One region of the Streptomyces sp. NBC_01166 genome, then DNA from elsewhere that is predicted to be linked to it. Evidence: riboswitches for the same ligand, from Rfam matches in the RefSeq annotation. Region 1 holds a riboswitch; each other region holds the start of a gene.

Region 1 (5,388 bases):
CCCTCCAGCTGGACTCGGCCTACTACCTCTCGGCCAACGGTGTCCCCGCCGCCAAGCCGTACGCCCTGCTGCGCGAGGCCCTCAGGCGCAGCGGCAAGGTCGCCGTCGCGAAGTACGCGCTGCGCGGGCGGGAACGGCTCGGCATGCTGCGGGTGGTCGACGACGTGATCGCGATGCACGGCCTCCTGTGGCCGGACGAGATCCGCGCGCCGGAGGGCGTCGCGCCGGACTCCGGTGTCAAGGTCCGCGACGCCGAGCTGGACCTGGCGGACGCGCTGATGAACACCCTCGGTGACGCCGACATGGACACCCTCCACGACGACTACCGCGAGGCGGTCGAGGAGCTGGTCGCGGCGAAGGCGGCCGGTGAACCCGTCGCGGAGGAGGAGGCCGAGAAGCCCGAGGGCAAGGTGATCGACCTGATGGCGGCGCTGGAGAGCAGCGTGCGGGCGGCGAAGGAGTCCCACGGGGAGGACGGCGGCGAGGTCGCGGACGTCCACCACATCGGCTCCGGCCGGAGCGGCGGCGCGAAGAAGAGCGGGGCGTCCTCGAAACGGGCCCCGTCGAAGAAGACGGCACCGAAGAAGACGGCGGGGAAGAAGACGGCCGCGAAGAAGACGGCTCCCGAGAAGACCGCAGAGAAGCCGACCGCCAAGAAGTCCGCGGCGAAGAAGTCCGCGGCGAAGAAGACGTCCCCCGGCACGCGGAAGCGCACCTCGGCCTGACGCGTCACCGCGCCGGCCGAGGCTCGCTGTCCTCAGTGCGCGGACGCCGGCTTCAGCGGCTCCGGCAGCGTGGGCAGGTCCAGTCCGTACGGGTCCCTCTCGATCACGTAGGTGCAACTCGTATACGAGTAGCCCGGCGTGACGCTGGATCCGGAGGCGTAACTGTCGGCGGCCGCCGTCGCCCCCGAGCCGTGCTTGTACAGGAAGTGGTAGTCGCCCGCCGGGAGCCGCAGCCGCGTCTTCGGGTACGAGGTGCCGCTCGCCCTGCAGGCGCCCGCGGCGCCGGTGGCCTCGCTGCTGAACCGCTCGCAGCTGCCGCAGGCCTTCAGCTTCACCGTGCCGGTGACCGGGCCCGTGTAGAGCACCTCGACGTCGTTGGGGGCGCCGTTGCTGATGACGAGTTCCATGCGGACGCCACCTGGCTTGCCGCTCCCGGGCAGTCTTCTGCCGGCCGAGGGCCGGACCTCGGCTATCTCGGCCGCCGTGGCGATGTCCCGGGCGTGCGGCCCGCGCCCGTCCTCCTCGTAGGTGTCCGCGAAGTCCGTCAGGGTCTGCCGGGCCTCGGCGAACCGCTTGTCCTTGAACTCGTCCACGCCGCAGGCGTACACCCCGTCCCGTACGCCCGCGTCGGCCTGCCGTCCCAGGGAGGGCACGGAGGTCTCGGGGAGCTCCGCGACCATGGTGCTCGTCCGCCGCAGCTGATCGGTCACGTCGCAGGGCTCGGCGCCCTTCAAGCCGGAGAGCTGCTGTCGTATCGTCCGGCTGACGGCCGGGCCCACCTGTCCGGCCTGCGAGGACTCGGGGAACGTGCGCAGCAGTGTGCCCAGCTCCTTGCTGCCGGAATCAGGCCCCGTACCGGCCAGACGGGAGACGCCGCAGCCGTACAACGACTCCGCGAGCGGGGTGTCGGGCCAGCCGGCGAGATCGCCGAGCAGCTTCCGGTCCACCGTGCCGGGGAGTGTGCGCAGATAGGTCAGCGGCTCGACCGCCTCGCAGTGCTTCTTCGCGCGGTACGGCGTGGCGACGGCCTCGTAATAGCTCTTCAGGCGCCCGGGTACGAGGGCGGCGGCGCGCGATCCGGGGTGGTCCTCGCCCAGTTCCCGGTAGAGCGTGAGCGCGTAGCGGTAGTCGGGCCCGGAGAGGACGAACGAGCTCTCCGCCGCCTTCGCGACCAGATCGTCGCCCTCCTCCAGACGGTCGAGCAGCTCCTGCTCCACGGCCTCGTCCTGCGCGGAGCCGTAGGCCACCGTTCCGGTGAGCGGGACGGCCAGCAGGAGCAGCCCGAGCACCGCTGCCAGGACGGGCCGGGGCCACCGGCCGAAGTCCGCGCGCAGGGCGATGCGGGCCGCGTCGGCTCCCGCGAGGACGAGCAGCACGAGATAGGCGGCGACGAGGGCGGCGGGCACCCCGCCCGGGTCCGCGGGCAGCGCGACGAGCAGGAGGACGCCCGTCGCGGCCCAGCTCACCGCCGCCCGGCCCCAGCGGCGCAGCAGGACGTGGCCGAGTCCCAGGCCGGAGAGGCTGAGCAGTCCGGCGGCGACGGCCCGCAGCGCCGCCCCCGGGGGCGGCGGGCCGGCTGCCGGAGGCCGGGCGGGAGGCGGTGGAGGCCGGCCGGCCCCCCACGTCTGCTCCGGTCCCGGCTCCGGCCCGGCCCCGGGTCTTGGCTCGGACATGCCCGACTGATCACGTGACTCCATCACGGCCCCCCACCGCCGAACCCCGTCAGGTCCCCGGGAAGCTGCCCAGTTTCATGCCCGTTCACGCGTTCTTGCGGATGTTGGCGCCGGTATGGTGCGGGATGCCGCGACCGGCGCGCACGCTGTCGGAACGCACCGCCCCGCAGTAAGGTGCGGAGTGCCGCGACTGGCGCGTACCCGGAAGGGTGCTCCGTGGAATCGACCACGAGGGAGCGGCACACCCCGGGCACGTCCCGGGAAGTCATCGCCGGAGGCCGTCCGCCTGGGCAGTCCGGGTCCACGTCGCCCCGTGCGACCGACCCGGGAGGAACCCGTGGCCGTACAACCGTCCGATGCACGCCGTCCCGCTCCCGCACGCCCCGCCCTGACGGCGGCCGATCCGGAACTCGCCGCCCTGGTGGACGCCGAGGAGCGGCTCCAGGCGGACACCCTGCGCCTGATCCCCAGCGAGAACTACGTATCGGCGGCCGTGCTGGAGGCCTCCGGCACCGTCCTGCAGAACAAGTACTCCGAGGGCTACCCCGGCAAGCGGTACTACGAGGGCCAGCAGGTCATCGACCAGGTGGAGACCCTCGCCGTCGAGCGGGCCAAGGCGCTGTTCGGGATGGACCACGCCAACGTCCAGCCCTACTCCGGCTCCCCGGCCAACCTCGCCGTCTACCTGGCGTTCCTGGAGCCCGGCGACACCGTCCTCGGGATGTCGCTGCCGATGGGCGGTCACCTCACCCACGGCTGGGGCGTCTCGGCCACCGGTACGTGGTTCCGGGGCGTGCGCTACGGCGTGCGGCGCGACACCGGGCGCATCGACCTGGACGAGGTACGGGACCTGGCGCGTGCCGAACGGCCCAAACTCATCTTCTGCGGCGGCACCGCCGTGCCCCGGGTGATCGACTTCGCCGGCTTCGCGGAGATCGCCCGCGAGGTCGGTGCGGTGCTGGTGGCCGACGTCGCCCATATCGCCGGACTGATCGCCGGAGGCGCGCACCCGTCGCCCGCCCCGTACGCCGACGTGGTGTCGACGACCACCCACAAGACCCTCCGGGGGCCGCGCGGGGCGATGCTGCTGACCCGGGCCGAGCACGCCAAGGCCGTCGACCGCGCCGTCTTCCCCGGCCTCCAGGGCGGCCCGCACAACCAGACGACCGCCGCCATCGCCGTCGCGCTGAAGGAGGCGGCCGGGGCGGACTTCGCGGCCTACGCCCACCAGGTCGTCGCCAACGCCCGTGCGCTGGGCGAGGAACTCGCGGCACGCGGCTTCGACCTCGTCTCCGGGGGTACGGACAACCATCTGCTGCTGGCCGACCTCACGGGCAAGGGCGTCTCCGGGAAGATCGCGGCCAAGGCGCTCGACCGGGCCGGGATCGTCGTCAACTACAACACCGTTCCGTACGACCCCCGTAAGCCCTTCGACCCGTCCGGCATCCGTATCGGCACCCCCGCCCTGACGTCCCGGTCCATCCCCGCCTCCGAGATGGGAGTGGTCGCGCAGTGGATCGATCTTGTGGTCGATGCCGCTCGTACAGGTGATGAAACGACCGTTTCCAAGGTCAGGGACGAAGTGAGGACCATGATGGAGGCCTATCCGGCGCCGGGTCTCCCCCTGGCCTGACCGGGGCGCCGGAGCAGTCCGGGGCACACAGGGCCCGGACTGCTCCGGAACGCCGTGCTCCCGACTCCGCGCGCCCGCTCTGCGCCCTGTGCGGGGGCCGACCAGCCGTACAGGCTGGGGGAGCAAGGACGTCGGCGGGGTGAACAGAGGGGGCACGATGCAGGATCTCAAGGTCACGTCATGGCAGCTCTTCGGGCACGACCGGCTCTATGTGAACCTGCCGGACGGCACCGCGATCGGATGGGCGGACCGGGGCAGCGGCACGATCACCGTCCTTCACCCGCGCTATCGCGACGCCGTGGCCGACGCGCTCGCGCGCCAGGTCCCGGACCTGCCGGCCCTCGTCGGCGAGGAGGCACCGGCCGGGCCGCAGACCCCGCCCGCGCCGCCTCCGGTCCCGCGGATCCCGCCCATGCGGGGGATGCGGAAGCGGGGGGCCGCGCAGGAGGCGCCGCCCGTGCGGGGGCCGTCGCCTGCGGTGGAGGCGGCGCCTGCGCCGGAGGTGGTGCTCGCGCCGGAAGTGGTACCTGCGCCGGAGGTGACGCCCGTGCCGGATCCGGTGGCCGGTCCGGAGCCGGGGCCGGAGCCGCGCCGGAGGCCGGCCGTCCTCCCCGCGCTGACCCCCGCGACCGACCTCGCATCGCGTCGGCCGGGCGCCGGACTCCGCGAGCAGCTCGGCGAATCCGGGACCGGCGCGCTCGTACGGGCCGCCACCGGGGCACTGCGGCGGCACAAGGACGCGGACCCGCGGCGTGGTGCCCTCGCGGGGGAGCGGCGGGTCGGGGCCGAGCTCAAGCGGCTGACCCGGCACGGCTGGAGAGTCCTGCACTCCGTGCCGCTGCCGGACGGCACGGAGATCGGGCACCTGCTCATCGGGCCCGGCGGCGTGTTCGCCGTGAGCACCGATCACCGCCCCGGGGCATCGGTGCGGATCGGCGACGGAACCCTGCGGACCGACGACGGCGCCCCGCAGCCGTACGAGCTCGACGGCCAACCGGGCGCCCGGCGGGCCCGGGCCGCGCTGGAGGCTTACTGCGCCTTCGACGTGCCCGTACAGACCGTGCTGGTGTTCACCGGCGTCACGGCGCTGGAAGTGGCCTCCACACCGGCCGGCGTCCGCGTCTGCCGGGAACGCCAGGTGTCCGTCCTCGCCCCGCTGACGGGCGTGTTCACCCCCACCCAGGTGGAGAGGGTCTACGACGTCGCGCGGAACAGGGAGGCCTGGCTGGACGCGTGAGCCCGGGACGCGGCCGGTAGATTCCCCGGTGCTGCCGCAGGGCCAGTACCCGTACCGCCGAAGGGGAAGCCACCATGAAGCTCCGCTGTGCCGTGCTCGACGACTACCAGTCCGTGGCAG
Region 2 (5,388 bases), 5.2 Mb from region 1:
ACGAGCGGCCATGATGTCCCGTACGCGGTCGGGGTAGTCGGTGATGATTCCGTCGATGCCCATGTCCATGAGCGCCTCGACGGTGGCCGGGTCGTCACAGGTCCAGGGGATGACCTCCAGTCCGCGCCGGTGCGCGTCCCGGATCATCTTCCTGTCGGGGTAGAACCGGAAGCCGGGGTCCGCGACGGTTCCGTTCTGCGGGAATCCGTAGTTCGGGGACAGCGCGGTCACCCCGGGAACCGACGCCGCTGCCCTCACGAAGTCACCGTCGTAGTCATCGGCGTCGATGCCGCCGAGCCAGGGGGAAGCGCCGGGCTTCCCCACTTCGAGGAAGTCGTAGTTCGTCAGTGCCACCAGGGGGTAGGCGGGCGCGAGCTCGTGCATCTCCTTGAGCGCCCCCCAGTCGAAGGACTGGACGGACACCTGCTTGCCGATGCCCGACCGGCGGATCTCCTCGTGGACGCGGCGCACGAACAGCTTGCGCGGAGCGGTCTGTTCCGGCGCCCCGGCCTCCACCTTCGTCTCGATGTTCAGCTTGATCCGCTTGGCGCCGTAGCTCTTCACCAGGCCGAGGACATCCTTCAGTTCGACCATGCGGTGGCCCTTGATCTGTTCCTGCTCAGGAAAACCGGGCAGCTGCCGGAAGCCGCAGTCCATGCTCTTGATCTGTGCGAGTGTCAGGTCCTTGATGTACTTGCCGACATACGGGTACATCAGGTCGCCGGGTGTGAGCGGGCCGGTGTCCTCGCACTTGTGGGCACTGACCTGACGGTCGTGAGTCACCACCACCTTCCGGTCCTTGGTGACCTGGGTGTCCAGCTCCAGAGTGCTGACGCCCATGCGTATCGCTTTGGCGAAGCCCTCGAGGGACGCCTCCGTGGTCAGTCCGAGGCCTCCGCGGTGGGCCTGCAGGTCGAAGGCCGCCCTGCGAACCGGTTCGTGCTCGTGGGGAGCCGTGGCCGCCTGCGCGGTCGTTGGGACAGTGAGCGCGGGCAGAAGGGCCAGGCCGGCGACTGCGTGCCTCAGGGACATGTATGCCTCGTCTGTTGCGTCGAACTGGACGCCGCGAAGCCAATCCTGGGGATTCGGCCCGCACGAGGCCCCACAGCAAGGACATGATGAACGTACGCGTAACGGTCGCTCCCGAGGAAGCCCTGGGCCCTCCACGACGCCACCCCACCCTGCCCCCCGTTCGAGTGAATTCCTGGCCGGCGGGGAATAGCGGGTTCAGGTGGCTGTTGACATCACCATGACTTCTGAGACGCGTGAGACATTCGGACGGGTCGGCATCTGGAGCGGTGCGCTGCACGCGTCACGCACGGACGACGCGGGCAGGGACGCGATCGCGGAAGCGGCCGCCGAGCTCGAAGAGCTGAAGTACGGCACTCTCTGGATCGGGGGCAGTCCCTCGGTCGACGACGCCGCGGCTGTCGTCGCCGCCACCCGCACAGTCACCGTGGCCACCGGCATCCTGAGCATCTGGGATCACTCCGCCGAGGAGGTGGCGGCGCGGGTCGCCGAGATCGACGCGAGCACGCGCGGACGGTTCGTGCTCGGCCTGGGCGTCAGCCACGGCCCGATGGTGCCGCAGTACAAGAAGCCGTACAGCGAGATGGTCGCCTATCTCGACGCGCTCGACGCCGCGAACCCTCCGGTGGACCAGGGACGCCGGGTGCTCGCCGCGCTCGGCCCGAAGATGCTGAAGCTGGCCACCGACCGGGCGCTGGGGGCGCACCCCTATCTCGTCACAGCGGAACACACCGCGGAGGCGCGTGCGGCGCTCGGCCCCGACGCGTTGCTCGCCCCGGAACTCTCGGTGGTCCTCGACACCGACACGGACCGGGCCCACACCACAGCGCGCAACATGCTGGCGAGGTACCTCCAGTTGCCCAACTACACGGACAACCTGCTTCGCCTGGGGTTCGCGGAGAGCGACTTCGACGGCGGCGGCAGCGTCCGTCTCCTGGACGCGCTCTTCGCCCTGGGTGACGCCGAGAGGGTGAAGGCCCGGACCCAGGAGTACCTCGACGCCGGCGCCGACCACGTGGCACTCCAGATCCTCACCGCCGAGGAGGGCGGCAGCGGCCTGCCGCGGGCCGAATGGCGTGAACTGGCAGAGGCGTTCGGCGACGAGTTGTAGCGGTCCGCTCCCCGGCCTTCAGAGCCCCTGGACTCCTAGTTGATTCGCCGCCGCCGCCACGGTCTGCGCGAGCAGGACCGCGATGGTCATCGGGCCCACGCCGCCGGGCACCGGAGTGATCAGACCGGCTCGGGTGCGAGCGGTGTCGTACTCCACGTCGCCGACGTTGCCCGCGTTGTAGCCCGCGTCGATCACCACGGCGCCGGGCTTGATGTCTTCACCCCGGATCAGCCTGGGGCGTCCCACGGCCGCCACCACGATGTCCGCTTCCCGGACGATCGCTGACAGGTCCGCTGTGCGGGAGTGGCAGTACGTCACCGTTGCGTCCTTCGCGAGGAGCAGCATCCCGACCGGTTTACCGAGAATCGCACTGCGCCCGACCACGACAGCGTGCTTGCCCGCGAGCTCGACGTCGTACGCCTCCAGCAACCGCATGATCCCGCCGGGAGTGCAGGACACGAATCCTGGCAGAGCGAAGCTCATCGAGGCGAAGGAATCCATGGTGACCCCGTCGACATCCTTCTCCGGGGCGATGGCCTCGAACGCCGTTCGCTCGTCGATGTGCGGGCCGCAAGGATGCTGGAGCAGGATGCCGTGGATTTCCGGATCCTCCGAAAGGGACGTGAGGACGTCGACCAGTGCGGCGGTCGTGGTCCCGGCCGGCAGTCCGATGAGCCGGGACCGGATGCCGGCCTTGGCGCAGCGGGCTCGTTTCATGCGGACATACGTGACCGAGGCGGGGTCCTCCCCGACCAGCACCGTCGCCAGACAGGGGCTGGTTCCCGTGCGCCCTGCGATCTCGGCCGCCTTGGCAGCGGCCTCTTCGACGACGCGTGCGGCGAGGCTGGTGCCATCCATGAGCTGGGCCGACTGAGTCGGAGTCATCGTTGCCCTCCAGGCGTTGCTGACCAATCGCCCAGGCGCACGGCATCGACTTCCCGTCGGACCGCTCCCCGGTGGTGCTCCACCTCAGCGCCAGTCACGGCCCACGGAGCACTGTAGCGGACGCCTCGCTCCCGTTCGGTGTCCTCGATCAGGACGGCCTGCGAACGGTGAATGCTCCTGACGTGCCCCACACAACACACCGGACACCTCCCGGAATCCCGAACAGGTGCTGAAACCTGAAGGTGCGCGAAGCCGTGCGCACTGCTGCTCGGCCGAGCCTGCGGGCCCGTGGACCTGGTATCCGTCGTACGACGGGGCGCCCCCGCGCAGTTCCGGGCGCACCGCCTCACAGGTCTCTGCGCATGCAGACCCTTGGCCATCGGTCCAGGCCGTGAGCGGCTTCCTGCCTGCGGATTTCCCGCAGGCCGGGGCCGATCTCGCTGTCGTCGAGCGGGTGGAAGCCGCAGCGCGCGTAATAGGGAGCGTTCCAGGGGACATCGGCGAACGTGGTCAGGGTGAGGGCCGGCGCGCCGCAGGCCGCCGCGTGACCGGCGAGATGGTCCAGCAACCCGCGTCCGACAGCGCGACGTGCCTGATCCGGGTGGACGGACACCTGCTCGACGTGGAGGTTCCCGTCCACGTGTTCAGCGATGAGGTAGGCCACTGGAGCGTCCGCCGGATCGACGGCGACCCAGGCCGTCCCGTCCCTCAGGTAGCGCGCCAGTTCACCGACCGGGAGTGGCTCGTCCTCGGCGATCTCGGGCATGCCGATGTCACGGAAGCACTGTCCGGCGGCTCGCTCGATGCCCTGGAGCAGCGGAAGCTCTTCGACGTTCACGGGGCGGATACGCATGGGGGCATTGTCCCCGGCGCCCGGCCCCCGCGTGCGCCGCCCCGGGCGGGCGAGCACCCGGGGCGACGGTCATCGCCGGCCGGCGCGCCGCCCGTTACCGATGCCTGCGACGTGCAGAGCCAGCAGGAGGAGGCCGATGAGCATGACATTCGTCGAGGCGAAGATGTCATTCGTCGCTATGTCGGCGGCGTTGATCAGAAAGGCGATGAAGAACAGTACTGCCGCGGCTATACCCAGCATGACGTTGCTCCTTCTGTTGTTGGAACACGTGTGCCCCCGCATGCTTGGATCACGCCGGCCGGAGGCCGCGTTTCCGTCGAGGCGCCGAGGTGGCATCGTGCACGATGCCGGGGCCGAGTCGCCCTGCCCGGCGGTTCGATCAACCACGTCGTGCGTGTCGGCGCCACCGTGCGCCGCCCAGTTCTCACCCACGTCGAAGGACATGTGGCCCGGGAATCGCGGCAGCCGCCGTCGGCCGCAGCACCACCACGCTCTCCCCGGACCGTCGTTGACAAAGCGGAACGCTGCTCCGTATTCTAATCGGAACAGCGGTCCGGTTTCAGTGGAGCTGCGACCGGATGCCTCTGCCCGCCCACGCCCGGCGGACCGGACCTGCGGCGGAGGCCATTGCATCGATTTTGAATGGACATGCACATGAGTGAATCGACCCACGCGGCGGATGCTTTCGGCTCCCCCGCCCCCGTCCTGTCGGTCAGTCCGGTGGTGCTGTCGGCTCCGGGACGCGCTGTGGATCTGGAGGTGCGGGTCTCCGCACCCATGAGCGGGAGCGCCCTGCCGGTCACCCTCCTCTCGCACGGGCAGGGCCCCTCGAACCACCTCTCCTCACTGAATGGTTACGCCCCTCTTGTGAACTTCTGGGCGTCACACGGGTTCGCCGTGATCCAGCCGACTCATCTGAGCTCGAGGACACTGAACCTCGATCCCGACACCCCCGGCGCGCCCCTGTACTGGCGTTCGCGGGCCGAGGACATGAGCAGCGTCCTCGACCAGCTCGACGCGATCGAGGCCGCCGTCCCGCAGCTCCTCGGGCGACTGGACCGGACCAGGGTCGCCGCGGCCGGGCACTCGATGGGCGGGCACACCGCGAGTGTGCTGCTGGGAGCCCGGATCACCGATCCCGACGACGGAGCGGAAGTTGCTCTGGCCGATCCCCGGATCAAGGCGGGCGTACTGCTGGCGGCACCCGGCAGGGGTGGGGACGCCCTCACCGATTACGCGGCCGAGAATCTCCCCTTCGCCTCGACCACGGACTTCTCCACGATGACGACACCCACGCTCGTGGTCGTCGGCGAGAAGGACGCTTCGCCCCATCTGACGGTCCGGGGCCCGGAATGGCACACGGATGCGTACGTCCTCTCCTCGGGCTCCAAGACACTGCTCACCCTGTTCGACGCGGAGCACGGGCTCGGCGGGGTCTCCGGATATGACGTCGCCGAGACCACGGACGAGAACCCCGAGCGGGTGGCCGCGGTCCAGCGGCTCACCTGGG
Region 3 (5,388 bases), 4.5 Mb from region 1:
CAGATAGGCCGGCCTGTCGCGGTAGGCATCCTGTTTGAGCATCAACTCCCGCTGCTGGACGTTCGAACCACCGATGACCAGGCCCACGCGTTCGGGGTCGGCCGTGTCCAGGCGTGCGTCCTCCCATGCCTCGTGCAGGGCGAGCAGCGCGGCCCGTCCGGAGAGGGAGACCGTGCGCAGCAGCCTTCCGGAGAACCTGCCTGGAAGGGTGAGTTCAGCGATTTCCGCGCCCAGGAAGCCCCGTTCGCCGCCCCTCCCGGGGCGCTCCATGACAGCGAAGCGCCCGCCACCGGAAAACAGGCCCTGTGCGAACTCCTTCTTTCCCGTTCCTGCCGCGGTGACCACACCGCAGCCGGTGATGACGAGGTCTTCAGGCATTCGACTTCGCATGCAGGGCGTCGACCAGGTCGCCTATGTTCGAGACGCCGGCGAGCTCGACTCGTGCCATCTGCAAAGACAGGGATTCCATGGCGAGCATGGTCACTTCGGCCCGGTCGACGGAGTTCGCCCCGAGGTCCGTCAGCCTGTCCTCCAAGCGGACCGGACGGCCCTCCAGATCGGGAAGCACCTCGTAGATGTGCCCCTTGACCATTTCGAAGATCTCGTCCCGCTGCATTTCGCGACTCCCCTTGTTCTTCTGCTGTGTCGGGTGGTGGGTGCGTCAGGCCCAGACGTACTCTCGGTGGAATTCGTTGATCTCCTGCAGGATGAGCCGGCCGGTCATCCGACCGGTCGCCATTCCGGCCGGAAGTGTGGCGGGGTCGAGCTTCCAGTTACGCGTACCGAAAGTGACTGCGCCGCCTCCGGACAACAGGTCCTCGTACTCCGGGATCGTCAGTTCGTGACGTGCGTCGAGATGCCGGGCGATTTCCATTCCGCGGAGCATTTCCCGGCCGTCCGGCGTGATGACCCCGCTGTAGAATTCGGAGCAGCAGCCGGAGCCGTAGGAAAAGACACCGACGCGTCGTGGAGCATCGATGGAGCAGTTGTCGATCGTGCTCGCCAATGAGAGGAAGACGGTTCCGCCCATGATGTTTCCGGTGCGCTGGCAGTAGCGGATTCCCGGCTCCACCCGCTCCAGGAAGTCGCTCTCGACCTCGGCCCGGGAGGACTTCGACATCTTCCTCATCATGGTGCGGTGCGCGCCCTTCACCATTCCGCCGAACGGTGTGTGGAAGGCGAGGTGATGGAACGTCGCGCGGTAATCGGCGTCGGCCACCCGACGCTGATATTCGAGGAATGTCTGCTCGCAGCAGTCCAGGTAGGAGAGAAGCGACAGGTCGGCGTCGCCCGCCTCGCTGTCGGCCGTGGGCCGGCAGGTGTCCATCACCTCGTGCCCGTAGTAGCCGTTGGCCCCGGCGTCCACCTCGAAGACCGTCGGCGTGTCGCTGACGAGCATGGCTACGGCGCCGGCCCCGGAACTGGGCTCCGCGAAGGACCAGTCCTCGGTCAGCGCGTCACCGCCGTCCACCACGGTGAACCGGGAGATGTCGGTGGTGACGACCAGCGCCTTCGCACCGGGTGACGCCTGCGAGAGGACGAAGTTGACGGCCGTCTGGAAGCCCGCGGTCCCGGAGTAGCACGCGTTCTTGATCTCGAACAGCCGGCAGTTGCGGCTCAGTCCGAGGTGATGGTGCACATAGGTGCTCAGCGACTTCCCGAAGTCGATACCCGATTCGGTGCAGGTGATCACCATTTCGATCCGCGCCCGTTCGGCATCGGTCAGCGCGTCGACGATCGGTTTGGCGGCGTTGACGGCGAACGTGACCGGATCCTCGCACGGCAGAGCCACCGTCTTCTGTCGCATGAGCAGGTTCTCGAAGCGTGCCCTGTCCAGCCGGCGGTGGTCGACCAGCCGCATGACGTCCAAATACGCAGTGCCGCCGAACACGTTCATCGCTTCGATCCCGGCAGACCTCATCCTTGTCCCCTCTCGTCCAAGCCACTCGCTCACGGCCACGGCCCCGGCGCTCTCAGTCGCTCCCGGCCGCGTCCCGGATGCGTTCGATCAGGGAAGTCAGCACGCGCCCCGTCCCCACCTCCACGAACTCCTCCTGGCCGACGGAAAGCAGGTGGCGGATGGTCTCCACCCAGCGCACGGGCTGGGTGATCTGTTCGGTGAGACACGTCTCGACCCGGGCGAGGTCGTACGCCTTGGCGTCGACGTTCGCGATGACGGGAATCGTCGGCGCGCGGAAGCGCGGTGACGTGTCGGCGAGGTACTGGGCGAACTCCGCCCGCGCCGGAGCCATCTGCCGGCTGTGGAAGGCGCCGCTCGTCCGGAGTTCGGTGAATCCCACGTCGCCGGGAAGAGAGGTGAAGACGTCCCGTGCCGCTGCGATCGCCGGCTTCAGGCCGGACACGACCACCTGCGTGGGCGCGTTGTCGTTCGCCACCTCGATGTCGGTGAGTTCGTGCCGGTCCAGCAGCTGTGACACCTGCTCGCGGTCGAGGCCGGTGACCGCCGCCATGCCGCCGCCTTCGATGCGGCCCATGGCCGCGCCCCGCTTCCGGACCAGCCGCAGACCCGTCTCGAAGTCCAGCACCCCGGCGGCCAGCAGGGCGTTGTACTCGCCGAGGCTGTGGCCGGCCACGTACTCCGGGACCTGTCCTGTCTCCTTGGTGCGCTTCAGATACGTCAGCGTGTTGACGACGTAGACCGCCGGCTGCGTGTACTGCGTCTCGTTCTGGAGTTGGTTCGGATTCTCGGTGCACAGCTTCTTGACCGAATAGCCGAGGATACGGTCAGCACGCTCGGTGATATCAGGGAATTCATCGAACAACGCACGCCCCATACCCTTGCGTTGCGATCCCTGACCCGGAAAAACATACGTGCTCATTTCGCTCCTGTCTCGCTTTCCGGATCAGCACGGAACACACATGCGGAGAAAACCGGACGCCACGTCAACACAGTGAGGAATGCGGGGTGAAACCGCCGTCCACATTGACGGCAGGAAAACGGGCGACCTGTCATGACATGCCCGTTTCGGGGGGTGCGCCGCCCCCGGGAGGAGTGAAGGGTGATCGCGGTCTTCCGTAGCGGCCTCGTCGCCGATGGGATATCCGCGCTGTCGATTCAGTCAGAAGCCGGCACAAACACGTCGTCCCCCATCGTTCGTGTCCCACGGTCGACGGCTTCGGTCAGGTCCGTCGTGCTCATCGATATCACCGGGATCCGTGAGTAGTTGTCAAGTACCGGTATCGGATCGGTGATCAGCGGAACTGCGCGACGGCCGCAGGGTCAACGCGCGTCAACTCTGGTTCTACCAGGCGACTTGAACATTCCTTGGGAATTACTGTCGGACCGGAAACACGTCTCACCCGTCTCACTGGTTGTCGGGCCATTGATCAACTCCTGTCGTCCCTGTACCGTTACCGAAGGCCGCGACTGGCGAAGGTGGACAACCACCGGGGAACGGCTGCTGTACGCACAGATGCGAACGCCGTCCGCCTGGGTGTTCCCGTCAACGATGTCCTTCCGAGGGAGTCATGACGTGGAACTTCGCTATGGGATCAATCCGCAGCAGCGTCTCGCCGAGGTGGCACCGACGCGGTCCGGGCAGTGGCCCGTACGGCTGCTGAACGGCGTGCCCTCCTACATCAACCTGCTGGACGCGCTCAACGCCTGGCGGCTCGTCAGTGAGGCGAGCGCGGCTCTGGGCAAGCCGGCCGCCGCCTCGTTCAAGCACGTGTCCCCGGCAGGCGCCGCCGTGGACGGCCCGCTGGACGAGGTCGTCAGGGATCTGTACCAGCTCGGCGACACGTCGGTCGGCGCACTCACCGGCGCCTACCTCCGCGCCCGCGACGCCGACCCCAAGTCCTCGTACGGGGACTTCGCCGCCGTCTCCCACCCCATCGACGACGAACTGGCCGACCTGCTGGCCCGGGTGATCTGCGACGGGGTCATCGCTCCCGGCTACGCCCCTGGCACGGTCGACAAGCTGAGCAAGAAGAAGAACGGCCGCTTCCTGGTCCTGGAGGCCGACAGCACTGCCGTACCGCCGCGGCGGGAGACCCGCGAGGTGTCCGGGCTCCGTCTGACACAGGACCGTGACGCGGTCCCCCTCACCCGGGATCTGTTCACCCTGCGGCACGGGGAGATCACCGCCGAGGCGACGGACGACCTGCTCCTGGGCCTCGCGGTGCTGCGCTACACCCAGTCCAACTCGGTCTGCTATCTGCGGGACGGGATGACTCTGGGCATCGGCGCCGGCCAGCAGTCCCGGGTGGACTGCACCAGGCTGGCGGGGGCGAAGACCGACACGTGGTGGCTACGGCGCCACCCGGCCGTCAGGGCACTGGACTTCGAGCCCGGCCTTCGGCGCCAGGACCGGATCAACTGGCAGGTCCGATTCATCGAGGGCGATCTGACGAAGGACGAGGAGAACAGGCTGGCGCAGGTGCTCCGCACGCCGGCGGTCCCGCCGGACGCGGAGGAGCGTGCGCGGTGGATGCATGCCCTGACCGGGGTGTCCTTCGTCTCCGACGGCGCCCTGCCCTTCCGCGACAACGTCGACCACGCGAAGCGGCACGGGGTCTCCGCCATCGCCGAACCGGGCGGCTCCATCCGGTCCGACGAGGTCGAGGCAGCCTGCCGCGAGCAGGGCATCGCGCTCGCGCACACCGGTCTTCGGCTCTTCCATCACTGAGCGCCGTCGGGCCCGAGGTCGTCGTACGCCCGGGCCTGAAGGCTGTAGAGCTCGGCGTAGAGGCCGCCCGCAGCGACCAGGTCGGGGTGCGCCCCGTATTCGAGGACCGTGCCCTTCCTGAGGACCACGATGCGGTCGGCCGTCCGCACGGTGGACAGACGGTGGGAGACGAAGAGTGTGACTGAGCCCGCCCGGGAGGCCGCGGCCTCGGCCGATGCGACGAAACGGTCGAACAGGGCGTGCTCGGCCATCGCGTCCAGAGCTGCGGCAGGTTCGTCGAGCGCCAGGACGAGGGGATCGGCGCGCATCATGGCCCGGGCGAGTGCCAGGGTCTGCCACTGACCTCCGGACAGTTCGGCCCCGTCGCCGTACGCATGGCCGACCAGTCCGTCGACCCCTCCGGGGACCCGGGCGACGATCGGCCCGGCGTGCGCACGCCCGAGCACCTCGCCGAGGACCGCGTCGTCGTCCAGGTCCGGCAGGTGGCCGATGCCGACGTTCTCCCTCAGTCGCAGTTCCAGCTTGGAGAAGTCCTGGAACAGCATGGCCACCCTGGACCGCCAGCGGTCGGGCGGCATGGACCACAGATCCACACCGTCGACGAGGATGCGTCCGCCCGTCGGCCGGTACAGCCCGCACAGCAGTTTCACCAGAGTGCTCTTACCGGCGCCGTTCTCACCGACCACGGCGACGGACGTACCGGCCGGGATGACGAAGGACACGCCGTCCAGCACAGGCG

What was found. A riboswitch is a leader RNA that binds a small molecule or an ion and turns the genes downstream of it on or off. The one in region 1 is predicted to bind ZMP and ZTP.
Region 2: another riboswitch for ZMP and ZTP. It lies ahead of OG379_RS02410 (bifunctional 5,10-methylenetetrahydrofolate dehydrogenase/5,10-methenyltetrahydrofolate cyclohydrolase); the one in region 1 lies ahead of glyA (serine hydroxymethyltransferase).
Region 3: another riboswitch for ZMP and ZTP. It lies ahead of OG379_RS05420 (phosphoribosylaminoimidazolecarboxamide formyltransferase); the one in region 1 lies ahead of glyA (serine hydroxymethyltransferase).

What each region holds. Positions count from the first base shown of each region.
Region 1 covers NZ_CP108613.1:5,662,421-5,667,808, forward strand. The annotation lists gene OG379_RS26235 (Ku protein) at 1-725, shown strand, start outside; gene OG379_RS26240 (hypothetical protein) at 758-2,398, opposite strand; ZMP/ZTP riboswitch at 2,575-2,697, shown strand; gene glyA (serine hydroxymethyltransferase) at 2,736-4,031, shown strand; gene OG379_RS26250 (NERD domain-containing protein) at 4,189-5,268, shown strand; gene OG379_RS26255 (D-2-hydroxyacid dehydrogenase family protein) at 5,343-5,388, shown strand, end outside.
Region 2 covers NZ_CP108613.1:465,593-470,980, forward strand. The annotation lists gene OG379_RS02400 (glycerophosphodiester phosphodiesterase family protein) at 1-1,032, opposite strand, end outside; gene OG379_RS02405 (TIGR03620 family F420-dependent LLM class oxidoreductase) at 1,250-2,140, shown strand; gene OG379_RS02410 (bifunctional 5,10-methylenetetrahydrofolate dehydrogenase/5,10-methenyltetrahydrofolate cyclohydrolase) at 2,159-3,025, opposite strand; ZMP/ZTP riboswitch at 3,048-3,133, opposite strand; gene OG379_RS02415 (GNAT family N-acetyltransferase) at 3,372-3,878, opposite strand; gene OG379_RS02420 (hypothetical protein) at 3,948-4,118, opposite strand; gene OG379_RS02425 (alpha/beta hydrolase family protein) at 4,533-5,388, shown strand, end outside.
Region 3 covers NZ_CP108613.1:1,174,457-1,179,844, forward strand. The annotation lists gene OG379_RS05400 (beta-ketoacyl synthase N-terminal-like domain-containing protein) at 1-378, opposite strand, end outside; gene OG379_RS05405 (acyl carrier protein) at 371-616, opposite strand; gene OG379_RS05410 (hydroxymethylglutaryl-CoA synthase family protein) at 662-1,921, opposite strand; gene fabD (ACP S-malonyltransferase) at 1,974-2,840, opposite strand; ZMP/ZTP riboswitch at 3,375-3,464, shown strand; gene OG379_RS05420 (phosphoribosylaminoimidazolecarboxamide formyltransferase) at 3,435-4,649, shown strand; gene OG379_RS05425 (ABC transporter ATP-binding protein) at 4,643-5,388, opposite strand, start outside.